2 regions of the Streptomyces longisporus genome follow, and region 1 is predicted to be linked to the other one. Evidence: riboswitches for the same ligand, from Rfam matches in the RefSeq annotation. Region 1 holds a riboswitch; the other holds the start of a gene.

Region 1 (7,225 bases):
GCCTGATCCGTACGATGCCGGGCTGGGAGATCAACCTCTGGGGCCACACGCTCGTCCTGGGCGTGTTCATCCCGCTGGTGATCTTCCCGCTGGTCCTGGTCGCGATCGCGGTCTACCCGTTCATCGAGTCCTGGGTCACCGGCGACAAGCGCGAGCACCACATCCTGGACCGTCCGCGCAACGCCCCGACGCGTACCGCGTTCGGCGCCGCGTGGATCTCCTGGTACTTCGTGCTGATGATCGGTGGCGGCAACGACCTGTGGGCCACGCACTTCCACCTGTCGATCAACGCGATCACCTGGTTCGTGCGCGTCGGCTTCTTCGTCGTGCCGGTCCTCGTGTTCCTCGCCACCAAGCGGATCTGCCTCGGCCTCCAGCGCCGCGACAAGGACAAGGTGCTGCACGGCCGCGAGTCGGGCATCATCAAGCGCCTGCCGCACGGTGAGTTCATCGAGGTGCACGAGCCGCTCAGCCAGGACGCCCTGCACACCCTCACGGCGCACGAGCAGTACAAGCCGGCCCAGATCGGCCCGACGGTCGACGAGAACGGCGTCGAGCGCAAGGTCAAGGGCTCCGAGCGACTGCGCGCCAAGCTCAGCGAGGCGTACTACGGCGAGGAGTCCCAGATTCCGAAGCCCACCGTCGAGGAGTACAGGGAGATCACGAGCGGCCACGGCCACCACTGATCGCTGCGGCTCGCCACGCCACGGCAAGGGCCCCCGTCCGGTCTTCGGACGGGGGCCCTTTTCCATGCCCTGAGCTGGATAGGGTGGCCTCACACTCGTTTTCTTCTTCTACGACGACCAGGAGCGGCCTCATGAGCGCTGTGACCCCCGCTGGAGGCGACACCGCGGCGGGCCGTTCCTGGCCCCGGCTGCTGAACGGCCTGCTGGACGGCCACGACCTCAGCGCCGACGACACCGCCTGGGCGATGGACCTGATCATGCGCGGTGAGGCGACCGACGCCCAGATCGCCGGGTTCGCGGTGGCGCTGCGCGCCAAGGGCGAGACCGTCGAGGAGATCACCGGGCTGGTCCGCACGATGTACGAGCACGCGAACGTGATCGAGGTGCCGGGACGGACCGTCGACATCGTCGGTACGGGCGGCGACGGCGCGAAGACGGTGAACATCTCCACGATGTCGGCGATCGTCATCGCGGGCACGGGCGCAAAAGTCGTCAAGCACGGCAACCGGGCCGCCTCCTCGGCGTCCGGGGCCTCGGACGTGCTGGAGAAGCTGGGCGTCAATCTGGAACTGACGCCGAAGCGGGTGGCGGAGGTCGCGGAGGAAGCCGGCATCACGTTCTGCTTCGCCATCAAGTTCCATCCGGCGCTGCGTCATGTGGCCGCCGCACGAGGGCAGTTGGGCATTCGGACGACCTTCAACGCCCTCGGTCCGCTGACCAACCCGGCGAAGGTGAAGGCACAGGCGGTGGGTGTCGCAGACCCGCGCCTGGCGCCACTCATCGCCGGCGTCCTCGCCGAGCGCGGCAACTCCTCCCTCGTCTTCCGCGGCGACGACGGCTTCGACGAGCTGACGACGACGGCCACCTCACGCGTCTGGGTCGTCCGGGACGGCAAGGTCACCGAGGAGACCTTCGACCCCCGTGACGTCGGCATCGAGCTGGTTCCGGTGGAGGCCCTGCGCGGCGCCGACCCGTCGTACAACGCGGAGGTCGCCCGCAGGCTCCTCGACGGCGAGAAGGGCCCGGTGCGGGACGCCGTACTGCTGAACTCGGCGGCCGCGCTCGTCGCCCTCGACCCGGGCCCCGGGACGCTGGCCGAGCAGATCCGGGCCGGCATGGACAAGGCGGCGCAGTCGATCGACTCCGGCGCGGCCAAGCGGGCGCTGGAGCGCTGGGTGGCGGCCAGCAACGCATAGCAGGGCAGTGCGGTCCCGCAATGCGGACACGAGTTGCGGGACCGCGATCACTTCACGTACGTTCCTGTCCAGGTCATGAGTGACAGTCATGAGGCCCCGGCCGACTGTCCGGCAACCCTCCGTCCGTGGCGGGGTGCCCCGGGTGAAGACCAGGCCGTAGGCAGCGAGGTCTACGGCAAGCGCGGACCCCTCGAGCAACCAGGGGTCCTGGTCGTCGAGGAGCCTTCCGTGAGCAAGCGAATGCGATAGGGCCGCAGAGCCCCGCCTCCGCATCCCCTTTTCTTCTTCACGCCCCTGCTGGAGCGCCACCGCTCGCGGGGCGAATTCCACCTGCCCACACGGGAGTTCCGCCATGTCTGTCTCCACCGCTGCCGCCGCCACCTCGGTTTGTGCCCCGCTGCCCGTTCTGGGGCGGGATGTCACCGTCCCGCTCGTCACGGGCGGCGAAGTCACCTATGCGGCGCTCGACTACGCGGCCAGCGCGCCCGCCCTGCAGCGCGTGTGGGACGACGTTGCGGCCTACGCGCCCTACTACGGCAGCGTCCACCGCGGCGCCGGCTATCTCTCCCAGCTGTCGACCGACCTCTTCGAGAACGCCCGCAGGACCGTCGCCGAGTTCCTCGACTGCCGCGCCGACGACCAGCTGATCTTCACCCGGTCGACCACGGACTCCCTCAACCTGCTGGCGCGGGCCCTCCCGGCCGACTGCCAGGTCTTCGTCTTCGAGACCGAGCACCACGCCAGCCTGCTGCCCTGGAAGGACGCCCGGGTCACCTACCTCAACGCCCCGCGCACCCCGCAGCAGGCCGTCGAGACGCTGGAGAAGGCCCTCGCCGGCCGTACTGTGTCCGTTGAAGGGAGCCATGGCCCGGCCCTGGTCTGCGTCACCGGCGCCTCGAACGTCACCGGTGAGCTGTGGCCCGTACGCGAGCTCGCGGCGGCGGCCCATGCGCACGGCGCCCGTATCGTCCTGGACGCCGCCCAGCTCGCCCCGCACCACCCGGTCTCCGTGCAGGACCTCGACGTCGACTGGGTCGCCTTCTCCGGCCACAAGCTGTACGCGCCCTTCGGCTCCGGCGTGCTGGCCGGCCGCGCCGACTGGCTGCAGGCCGCCGACCCCTACCTCGCGGGTGGCGGCGCCAGCCGCAAGGTCACCCGGCGCGAGGACGGCGGCGTGGACGTGGAGTGGCACGACAGCGCCGCCCGCCACGAGGCCGGCTCCCCGAACGTGATCGGCGCCTACTCCATCGCGTCGGCCTGCAAGGCGCTCACCGAGGCCGGCTTCGACGCCCTGGTCGCCCGTGAGCAGCACCTGATCGAGAAGGTCAGGGCGGGCCTGGCGGAGGTCCCGCAGGTGAAGGTGCTCTCCCTCTTCGGCGACGACGCCCCCCGGGTCGGCGTGATCTCCTTCGTCGTCGAGGGCTGGAACAGCTCGCACTTCGCCGCCGCGCTCTCCGCCGAGTACGGCATCGGCGTCCGCGACGGTCTCTTCTGCGCCCACCCGCTGGTCCGCACCCTCCTGGGCAGTGACCCGCAGACCCAGGGCGAGTGCGGCGCCCCCGAGGCCGCCCCCGGCGAGAAGTCCCTCAACGCCATCCGCGTCAGCTTCGGCGCCGGCACCCCCGACGAACACGTCGAGCGCTTCGTCACCGCCGTGCAGGAACTGGTGGCGGACGGCGCCAAGTGGCAGTACCGCACGGAGGACGGCCGCTGCGTCCCGGCGGTGTGAGCAGCGGCTCTCGCCTCCCCGCAGACGCCTGGGCGGCCCTCAGGAATCCAGCCCGATGGCGAAAGCCGCCTCCAGATCGTGCTGCGAGTACGTACGAAACGCGACGTGTGTATCCGTCGCCTCGACACCGGGGATCTTGCTGATGCTGCCAGGAATCACATCAGCAAGATCCTCGTGCTGCTTCACCCGCACCATCGCGATCAGGTCATACGTTCCGGTCACGGAAAAGACTTCACTCACGCTCTCCAGCGAAGCGATCCGCTCCGCGATCTCGGGGATCCGGTCCACGCTGGTCTTGATGAGGACGATCGCGGTGATCACGGCTGGTTCTCTCCCTCGGGGGCCGTTGCTGGGGCGGACTTCACTCTAGTCGTACGGCCGAATCGGACCCAGGCGTAGACGAAGCCCAGGCCGAAGCCCACCAGGTGGGCCAGATAGGCCACCCCCGGTCCCGTCGCCGCGTGCCCGGCCGCCAGCCACTGCAGGGCCGCCCAGAAGGGCAGCACGATCCAGGCGGGGAAGCGCAGGGGCAGGAAGAAGAGGAACGGCAGGAGACTGGTCACCCGCGCCCCGGGGAACAGGTACAGAAACGCGCCGAGGACCGCCGAGATCGCCCCGGACGCGCCGACCAGGGACTGCTGGGACGTGGCATTGGCCGCCGCGTACCCCAGCAGGGCGAGGTAGCCGCAGCCGACGTAGAAGAGCGTGAACTGGACGCGGCCCATCCGTTCCTCGGTCATCGCCCCGAAGACGTAGAGGAAGAGCATGTTGCCGAGCAGGTGCACCCAGCTGCCGTGCACGAACAGGGCCGTGGCGGGGGTCAGGGCGGCCCTGGGGGAGCCCTGGAACAGCTCGGCCGGGACGACTCCCCAGCGATGGAAGTAGGCGCGCTGGGCGGCGAGCAGCGCCTCGCCGGAACCGTGGACCGGATTGAGGCCGGCTGCGGGGCCGGTGACGAAGAGCAGACAGCACAGGGCGATCAGCGTGTGCGTCATGGGCGCCGAGGGGCGCCGGATCGCTCTGCCGACGGTCGCGCTCCACTTGCCGATCATGAACACAGAGCATGACGTAACAGGACGCAGTCGCACAGACCGCCTCGCCGCCGTGGACGGACGGGCGGCGAGTCCGTGCCAGGCCGTAGGGTTACGAGCCACACGCCCGGGGAAGCTCGGGCGTCACTGACAATAGAAGGCCTAGAAGGAAAGAGCACAGGCACGATGACGGTTCCCCTGCCGACCGCCACGACGCGGTGGCGCTGCACCCTCTGCGGCAACCTCACGCGTTTCGACGTGACCCGCTCGTCGAAGGTCGTCGAGTACGTCCACCTCGATCTGGCCGGTGAGCCCAAGGTCGAGGAGCGCGAGGTGGTCAGTGAGACCATCGAGTCGGTGCGCTGTCGCTGGTGCAACGCGGTGGATCAGGTGGAACTCGTGGACAGGCCGGGCGCCGACTCCTGAGCGGAGCGGCCCCACAGGTAATGGGGTGTGACGGATGGTGGAGACCACAGGCGGGGGGCCGGGCGACGGCACCGCCGAGGTGCTTGACCGTCCGCTGCCCGACGGAGTGCGCCGCAGGGTCGTCCAGATCGTCTCGGACGGCTTCGGCGGGCTGACCGTCGGTGAACTGCCCGCCCAGCTCAGGCAGTACGCCCGCTTCGCACCGAACCGGCGGGCCAAGTTCGCCGGCAACGCGATGGCGGCCGCCCTGGAGACCGATCCGCTGTTCCGGCAGCGCATCGGGGAGAAGCTGAGAGAGACCCAGCCGGAACTCACCGGCGCTCTCGACTCCGGCTCGCCGCCCCCGGCCGCGGATCCGCTCGACGTGGCGGCCGCGGCCTATGTGCTGCGGCCCACCGGCTGGGTGAAGCTCGTGACCGCGGCCGGTGAGGAGGCCCAGCGGGCCGATGCCGAGCGCGCCGACGAGGAGAGCCGGGCCGAGCTGGAACGGCTGCGGGCGGAGCTCGACCGGGCCCGGGAGCAGACCAGGGCCGACACCGAGCGGCTCCGTGCCGAGCTGGACGCCGCCAAGAAGGAGGCCGACTCGCTGCACCGCAAGCTGCGAGCGGCCCTCAGCGACGTCAAGCGGGGCGAGGCCGCCCTGCGCAAGATCCAGGGTGAGATCGAGACCGTACGCGCCGAGGGGCAGGCGCAGGTGTCCGCCGCCGAGAGCGAGTCCCGGCGGCTGAAGTCGCGGCTCGGGGAGGCGGAGGCCGCCCTGGAGGCCACGCGCAGAGCAGCGCGCGAGGGGCGCAGTGTCGAGGACATGCGCGTGCGCCTGCTTCTGGACACCGTCCTGGACGCGGCCCAGGGGCTGCGCCGCGAGCTGGCGCTGCCGCCGGTGTCCGTACGGCCGGCGGAGACCGTCGATGCGGTCGAACCGGGACGGATGACCCCGAAAGACATCGCTGCGCGCGCTTTGTCCGAAAATGACCCCGCGATCCTGGATCAGCTGCTGGAGCTGCCGCAGGCGCATCTGGTCGTCGACGGTTACAACGTCACTAAAACGGGTTATCCCCAAATGCCTCTGGAGAAGCAGCGGTTGCGGCTCCTCGGGCAGCTTTCGCAACTCGCTGCACAGACCGGCGCCGAGGTCACCTGTGTCTTCGACGGTGCCGAGCTGGCCGCCCCGGTGCTGCTCGCGCCGCCGCGCGGAGTGCGGGTGCTGTTCTCCAAAGCGGGTGTCACCGCGGACGAGTTGATCCGCCAGCTGGTACGTGCGGAGCCGCCCGGGCGGCCTGTCATCGTCGCTTCCACGGACCGCGAGGTGGCCGACGGAGTGGCCCGCGCGGGGGCGCGGCCCATCGCCTCGGCGATGCTCCTGAAGCGGCTCTCCTGAGCCGTCTCCCGGGCCGCTGTCCCGAAGGTCGAACTTCTAGGTTTAATGCCCGAATTGGCGCAATCGTCACGCAACGTAGCGTCAACCTCGCGTCACCGCACGTGGGTTATGTGCAAAGAATGCATTGCGTCACTAAGATTTTCCACGCGAGGATTTGAAGTGATCACAGGAAGGTCACTAAGGTCTGGCCTCGAACCTCCGAGCGGGTGATCACTCACAAGAAGGAGCCCTCTTCCGTGGCGTCCCATCGTCGACCGAAGCAGCCGAGCCGGGCTCGTGTGACCGTGCTCACCACCGCAGCTGCTGCCGCTGTTGCCCTCAGCGCCCAGGCCGCGAACGCAGCGCCGAGCGAGAAGCCCTCCAAGGACGAGGTCAAGGCCAAGGTCGACAAGCTGTACGAGCAGGCCGAGCAGGCCACCGAGAAGTTCAACGGCGCCAAGGAGAAGCAGCAGAAGCTGCAGAAGGAGATCTCCACCATCCAGGACAACGTCGCCCGGGGCCAGGAGGAGCTCAACCAGCTGCGTGACTCCATCGGCCTGGCGGCGGCCGCGCAGTACCGCACCGGCACCATCGACTCGTCCCTGCAGCTCTTCCTGTCGTCGAACCCGAACGACTACCTGGACAAGGCGTCCACCGCCGACCAGCTCAGCGCCCAGCAGGTCGAGGCGCTGAAGAAGATCCAGGAGAAGCAGCGCGAACTCGCCCAGGAGCGCGCCGAGGCCTCCGACAAGCTCAAGGACCTCGCCTCCACCCGCACGGAGCTGGGCAACAAGAAGAAG
Region 2 (7,225 bases), on a different contig from region 1:
GCGGCTGCGGCCTGACCGGCGGCGGCTCGGGGGACGTCACCCTGAAGCTGATCGCCGCGGACTACGGCGACTCCGCCGCCAACAGCTCCCAGAAGTACTGGGACCGGCTGGTCAGGGAGTACGAGAGCAAGCACTCCGGGGTGAAGATCGACGTCACCGTGTACTCCTGGAACGACGTGGACCGCAAGGTCAAGGAGCTGGTCGACGCGGGCAAGGCGCCCGACATGGCGCAGATAGGCGCGTACGCCGACTACGCCAACAAGGGCCTGCTCTACTCGGCCGACGACATGCTCTCCATCAGCACCCAGGCCGACTTCGCCTCGCAGCTGGCCACCGCCGGGCAGGTGAAGGGCGTGCAGTACGGGCTGCCGTTCGCCGCCTCCACGCGGCTGCTCTTCTACAACAAGACCCTCTTCAAGAACGCCGGCCTCACCCCGCCGAAGACCTGGAACGAGCTCGCCGCCGACGCCAAGGTGCTCAAGGCGCGCGGTGTGAAGTTCCCGTACGCGCTGCCGCTCGGCCCGGAGGAGGCACAGGCCGAGACGATGCAGTGGCTGCTGAGCGGCGGCGGCGGTTACACCGACACCGTCGGCACCTACGGCATCGACTCCGCGCAGAACATCGACACCTTCAACTGGCTCAAGGACGACCTGGTCGACAAGGGCCTGACCGGTCCGGTCGCGCCCGGCAGCCTCAACCGCGCCACCGCCTTCGCCGCCTTCGCCAAGGGCGAGGTCGGCATGCTCAACGGGCACCCCTCGCTGATGAAGATCGCCGCGCAGAAGGGCGTGAAGTTCGGCATGGTGCCGATGCCCGGCAAGGACGGCCAGAGCAAGAACGCCATGGGTGTCGCCGACTGGATGATGGCCTTCAAGAAGAACGGCCACGCCGAGCAGGTCGGCAAGTTCCTCGACTTCGTCTACAGCCAGAAGAACGTGCTCGCCTTCTCCCGTGAGTACGACCTGCTGCCGGTCACCACCTCCGCCTCCGACGTCATGAGCACGGCCAAGCAGGACGCCGCCCTGGAGCCGTTCCTCAAGCAGCTGCCGCTGTCCGAGCTCTACCCCGTCGACAAGACCTCGTGGGCCTCGGTCGCCGTGGCCGTCAAGAAGCACATAGGCAACGCGGTGGCCCCCGGCGGCAACCCCGCGGCCACCCTCGCGCAGCTGGAGTCGACGGCGTCCATGGCGGAGAGCTCGCATTAGCCGCGGGGCGCTGTCAGTGGCGGGGGTTACGGTTCAGGACATGGACCAGGAGCAGTGGGAGGGCCGCGAGCCGCGCGAGCCTCTGGGCGACCGCGAGCGGGCAGTCCTCGCCCTCGAACGCCGGGGCTTCGCGGGCCCCGGCGCCAAGGAGCGCGCCATACGGGAGGAGCTGGGCCTGGCCCCGGTCCGCTACTACCAGCTGCTCAACGCCCTGCTGGACGACGAGCGGGCCCTCGCCCACGACCCGGTGACGGTGAACAGGTTGCGCAGGGTGCGCGACACACGCCGAGCGGAACGCTGACGGCCGACGCTCCCCTGAGCCATGGGTGCGCCCTGCCCTGCGCGGTTATGGTCACCGTATGGGCACCCATACGGACACGGACTCGACGCACTCCATGGACCCCCTGCCGACGCCCGCCACGCAGGCAGGCCGGGACGGGCTCGCCGCGATCCTCGCGAACCCCGCGAAAACGGTGGTCGGCCTGGACTTCGACGGCACCCTCGCCCCGATCGTGGCGGACCCCGAGCAGGCCCGCGCCCACCCGGAGGCGGTGCCCGCGCTCGCCGCCCTCGCCCCGCGGATCGCCTCCGTCGCGGTGGTCACCGGCCGCCCGGCCGGCGTCGCCGTGCGGCACGGCGGCTTCGCGGGCGTCCCCGGCCTTGAGCACCTGGTCGTCCTCGGCCACTACGGCGCCGAACGCTGGGACGCGGTCAGCGGCAACGTCAGCGCACCCGCGCCCCACCCCGGAGTCGCCGCGGTCCGCGCCGAACTCCCCGGTTTCCTCGACCGCATCGGCGCCTGGCAGGGCACCTGGATCGAGGAGAAGGGCCGCGCCGTCGCGGTCCACACCCGCCGCGCGGCGGACCCGCAGGCCGCCTTCGAGGCCCTGCGCGCCCCCCTCACCGACCTCGCCACCCGCCACGGCCTGATCGTCGAACCCGGCCGCCTGGTCCTCGAACTGCGCCCCCCGGGCATGGACAAGGGAGTGGCCCTCCTGGAGTACGTCCGCGAGATCGACGCCTCGGCGGTCCTCTACGCCGGCGACGACCTCGGCGACCTCCCCGCCTTCGCAGCCGTCGACAAACTCCGCTCCGACGGCACCCCCGGCCTCCTCGTCTGCAGCGGCAGCGACGAGGTCACGGAACTACGGGAACGAGCGGACCTGGTGGTGGACGGCCCGCAGGGGGTCGTACGCCTACTACGGGGCCTGGCGGCGCAGCTCGGCCTTTCAGCCCGTCCGGCGTTTGAGGACAAGGCCCCTTAAGGGCCGAAAAGCGGGGGTCTGGGGGCGCAGCCCCCAGGCTCAGCCGCGCAACGCCTCCAATTGCTCGACGAACCACTGCGCCGGCGGCAACGCCGTGGCCGCGGCAGCAAGCCGCTTCGACCGCTCGGCCCGCTCAGCCGCCGGCAGGCACAGCGCGGCGTGCAGCGCCTCCGCCGTCCCGATCACGTCGTACGGGTTCACCGTGATCGCGTCCTCGCCCAGCTCGGCGTGGGCACCCGCCTCCCGCGACAGCACCAGCGCGCACCCCTCGTCGGAGACGACCGGCACCTCCTTCGCGACCAGGTTCATGCCGTCCCGGATCGGGTTGACGAGGGCCACGTCGGCCAGCCGGTAGGCGGCCAGCGAACGCGCGAAGTCGTCCTTGACGTGCAGCACGACCGGGGTCCAACCAGGCGTCCCGAAGCGGGAGTTGATCTCCTGGGCCACCCGCTGCACCTCGGCCGTGTAGTCGCGGTACACGGCGAGGTCCTGCCGGGAGGGATAGGCGAACGCCACGTGCACGACCCGCTCCCGCCACTCGGGGTGGTCCTCCAGCAGCTGCCGGTACGCCAGCAGCCCGCGCACGATGTTCTTCGACAGCTCGGTGCGGTCGACCCGCACGACCGTCCTGCGCCCGGCGCCGATCTCCTCCCGCAGTGCGGCCATCCGCTCGGCCACATCGGCCTCGTGCGAGCGCTTGCGCAGGAAGTCGGCGTCCGCGCCGAGGCCGTGCACGCCGATCGCCGTGCCCCCGAGGCCGCCCACCACCGCCGTGGCGCACGCCGTGAACGCGTCCGCCCAGCGCCGGGTCAAAAAGCCCAGCCGGTCGGCGCCCAGCATGCCGTTCAGGAGCCGCTCGGCGATGTCGTCCGGCAGCATCCGGAAGTAGTCCACCGGCGCCCACGGCGTGTGCGAGAAGTGCCCGATGCGCAGATCGGGACGGAGCTCGCGGAGCATGCCCGGCACCAGACACAGGTGGTAGTCCTGCACCAGCACCGCCGCGCCCTCGGCCGCCTCCTGGGCCAGCGCCTCGGCGAAGGCCCGGTTGTAGGTCTCGTACGACGCCCACTGCCGCCGGAACTCCGCGTCGAAGACCGGCTCCAGGGGCGTCTGGTACAGCATGTGGTGGACGAACCACAGCACCGAGTTCGCGATGCCGTTGTACGCGTCGGCGTGCACGTCGGCCGGGATGTCGAGCATCCGCACCCCGTCCTCGCCGACCCCGCGCCGTACCGCCTCGCGGTCGCCGTCGGACAGCGCCGAGCACACCCACAGGGCGTCCGCGTCGGGCCCGATCGCGGAGAGGCCGGAGACCAGCCCGCCGCCGCCGCGCCTGGCGGCCAGCGAGCCGTCCTCCTGCACTTCGTACGAGACCGGGCCGCGGTTGGACGCGACCAGCACCTGATGACCAGCGCCGTACGTGGAAGCCATACGCCTCAACCTAGCCCGGCCCGTAAACGCTCAAACGTACGTCTGCGCTCTGCGGGTGGACCGTATACACCGGCTGCAGCGCGTAACGCGCCGCCTCAGGCGACCTTGCGCGACGCGTACTCCGCGATCTCCACCATCGGCGGCCGCTCCTCCGTGTCCACGGAGTAGGTGCGCGGCTCGAAGCCGTCCTCGCCCCGTTCGAACTGGGTGAGGGAGGGACGGATGAGATGGCCGCGGGCCAGTCTCAGCTGTGCCGTGCGGTAGATCGCGGCGGACATCCGGCCCAGCGCCTGCCCGTCCTGATGGCGGTGCTTGCGCACCCCGACGTCCACCTGGGCGAGCGCGTCGAGGCCCACCAGGTGCAGGGCGTCCACCAGCATGCCCAGCTCGACGCCGTACCCGACGGGGAACGGCAGCTGTTCCAGCAGGCTGCGCCGGGCCGCGTACTCGCCGCCGAGCGGCTGCACGAAGCCCGCCAGCTGCGGCCAGTGCATGTTCAGCAGCGGACGCGCCATCAGCTCGGTGACCCGGCCGCCCTGGCCCTGCGCGCCGGCCAGCGGACGGTCGTACATGCCCTTGACCAGGTCGACCCCCGGCTCGGTGAGCAGCGGGCCGACGATCCCGGAGACGAAGTCGGAGGAGAACTCCTTCAGGTCGGCGTCGATGAAGCAGACGATGTCCCCGCCGGTGACCAGGAGCGAGCGCCACAGCACCTCGCCCTTGCCGGGGACGGTCGGGATGCGGGGCAGGATGTCGTCACGGTGGACGACCTTGGCCCCGGCCGCCGCGGCGACCTCGGACGTGCGGTCGGTGGACCCCGAGTCGACGACGACGATCTCGTCGACGAGCGGAACCTGCTGCATCAGGTCGTGACGGATGATCGCGACGATGTCGCCGACCGTCTCCTCCTCGTTGAGCGCGGGCAGCACGACGCTGACCGACTGCCCGGTGCGCTGCTTGGCGGCGAGGATCTGGTGGAGAGGGCGGTCGGTCAGGGACCAGGAGCGGGTGCTCAGCCAGCGCTCGACTTCTTCCAGCACGTAGGCGGCTCCTCTGCGTTCTCTCGGCGAAAACCGGATCACCGTGTGATCCATCTCGCGGTTCGGACGACTATCTCAACTGTCCTGGCCTTCGGTTACAGTCTTGAACAACGCTGGTGACCATCGCATGTCGGGGGTCGCCCGGCGTTGAACGAGTTGAACAACCGAATACCGCTCATCCAGAGGGGCAGAGGGATACGGCCCGATGAAGCCCCGGCAACCCTCCAGCCGGTCTCGTACCGATCGATGCCGATCGTTCCGCGAGGCTCCCGGCTAGGGAAGGTGCCAAATCCGTCTCACGGCGAGATGCGTCGTGAGGAAGATGAGGAGAAAGGGCCTCGCCTCACATGGCTGCGCAGACTGTTGCAAGCACCACCGACTCCACGACCGTCGACCTCGGTCCCGCTGCGGCGCTCTCCTGCCGCGAGTGCGGTCACCAGGTGCCTCTCGGCCCGGTCTTCGCCTGCGAGGAGTGTTTCGGCCCGCTCGAGATCGCCTACGACTTCTCGGCCTACGACACCGAGGAACTCCGCAAGCAGATCGAGGCGGGTCCCGCGAACATCTGGCGTTACGCGCCCCTGCTGCCCGTTCCGGCGGACGTGGCGGACAAGCCCAACATCAACCCCGGTTGGACCAAGCTCGTCAAGGCCGACAACCTCGCCCGCGAGCTGGGCGTCGACGCCGGCAAGCTGTTCGTGAAGGACGACTCCGGCAACCCGACGCACTCCTTCAAGGACCGGGTCGTCGCCCAGGCCATCGAGGCCGCCCGCGCCTTCGACTTCACCACCCTGTCCTGCTCGTCCACCGGCAACCTGGCCGGTGCGGTGGGTGCCGCGGCCGCCCGCGCCGGCTTCCGTTCCTGCGTGTTCATCCCGCACGACCTGGAGCAGGGCAAGGTCGTCATGGCCGCGGTCTACGGCGGCGAGCTCGTCGGCATCGAGGGCAACTACGACGACGTGAACCGCTTCTGCTCCGAGCTGATCGGCGACCCGGCCGGCGAGGGCTGGGGCTTCGTCAACGTCAACCTGCGGCCGTACTACGCGGAGGGCTCCAAGACCCTGGCGTACGAGATCTGCGAGCAGCTCGGCTGGCGGCTGCCGGACCAGCTGGTCGTGCCGATCGCCTCCGGCTCGCAGCTCACGAAGATCGACAAGGGGCTGCAGGAGCTGATCAAGCTCGGGCTCGTCGAGGACAAGCCGTACAAGATCTTCGGGGCGCAGGCCGAGGGGTGCAGCCCTGTCTCCGTCGCGTACAAGGCGGGGCACGACGTCGTACGGCCGCAGAAGCCGAACACGATCGCCAAGTCGCTGGCCATCGGCAACCCGGCGGACGGTCCGTATGTGCTGGACATCGCCCGCCGTACCGGTGGGGCCGTGGAGGACGTGAACGACGAGCAGATCGTCGATGCGATTCGGCTGCTCGCCCGGACCGAGGGCATCTTCGCGGAGACCGCCGGCGGGGTGACCGTGGGTGTGACCCGGAAGCTGATCGAGAACGGTGTTCTCGACCCGACCCTGACCACGGTCGTCCTCAATACGGGTGACGGTCTGAAGACGCTGGACGCGGTGGCCGGTACCGGGCTCACCGCGACGATTCGCCCGAGCCTTGAGTCGTTCCGTGAGGCCGGCCTCGCCTAGTCGCGTAGCCCGCGCCCCCCCATCCCTGACCGGAGGTTTTCATCGTGAGCGTGAACGTTCGTATCCCCACCATCCTGCGCACCTACACCGGCGGGCAGGCCGAGGTGACTGCCGAAGGCGGCACCCTCGGCGAGGTCATCGCCGATCTGGAGAAGAACCACACCGGGATCGCCGCCCGGGTTCTCGACGACCAGGGCAAGCTGCGACGGTTCGTCAACGTGTACGTGAACGACGACGATGTGCGGTTCGAGCAGGGGCTGGAGACGGCGACTCCGGACGGGGCGGGCGTCTCGATCATCCCGGCCGTCGCCGGAGGCTGACCGGAAACAGGTCGGACGGCCGATTATTACCGTCGGTAACGTCGGTTACGAAGAGTTCATCGAATTGCCCCCTCCGTGAGAGAAGCGGAGGGGGCAATTCTGCATGGTTGAGCACGGTACAGTTGGGGAACCTGCTCGACTCCGCTTGCCGCATGCATATGAGTTCTTGCTTCTCGGGCAGCGAGAAGTAGCCAAAGTGTGCAGGTTTTTTGCGTCTTATGCTCCATTTATGGGGCCCGACTTGCCCTGAATTCGGGCGAATTCTCCCTAAAGTCCCGACCGGCCGTGCCCGGAATTCTCGTCCGATTGACCTGTTGCAGACGGCAG

Evidence for each region. Region 1 has a riboswitch for S-adenosylmethionine ahead of ABD355_RS36075 (aminotransferase class V-fold PLP-dependent enzyme). Riboswitches for the same ligand answer to the same signal wherever they lie in the genome.
Region 2: linked by a shared signal. The riboswitch ahead of thrC (threonine synthase) and the one ahead of ABD355_RS36075 (aminotransferase class V-fold PLP-dependent enzyme) in region 1 are both predicted to bind S-adenosylmethionine.

What each region holds. Positions count from the first base shown of each region.
Region 1 covers NZ_BAAASG010000021.1:52,013-59,237, reverse strand. Annotated here, with positions in the region: gene qcrB (cytochrome bc1 complex cytochrome b subunit) at 1-686, shown strand, start outside; gene trpD (anthranilate phosphoribosyltransferase) at 818-1,882, shown strand; SAM riboswitch class IV at 1,954-2,070, shown strand; gene ABD355_RS36075 (aminotransferase class V-fold PLP-dependent enzyme) at 2,235-3,611, shown strand; gene ABD355_RS36070 (Lrp/AsnC family transcriptional regulator) at 3,651-3,932, opposite strand; gene ABD355_RS36065 (rhomboid family intramembrane serine protease) at 3,929-4,663, opposite strand; gene ABD355_RS36060 (hypothetical protein) at 4,829-5,068, shown strand; gene ABD355_RS36055 (NYN domain-containing protein) at 5,103-6,446, shown strand; gene ABD355_RS36050 (C40 family peptidase) at 6,683-7,225, shown strand, end outside.
Region 2 covers NZ_BAAASG010000005.1:136,579-143,803, forward strand. Annotated here, with positions in the region: gene ABD355_RS08880 (ABC transporter substrate-binding protein) at 1-1,205, shown strand, start outside; gene ABD355_RS08885 (DUF3263 domain-containing protein) at 1,246-1,506, shown strand; gene otsB (trehalose-phosphatase) at 1,565-2,470, shown strand; gene ABD355_RS08895 (alpha,alpha-trehalose-phosphate synthase (UDP-forming)) at 2,510-3,901, opposite strand; gene ABD355_RS08900 (glucosyl-3-phosphoglycerate synthase) at 3,997-4,941, opposite strand; SAM riboswitch class I at 5,114-5,270, shown strand; gene thrC (threonine synthase) at 5,289-6,578, shown strand; gene ABD355_RS08910 (MoaD/ThiS family protein) at 6,623-6,898, shown strand.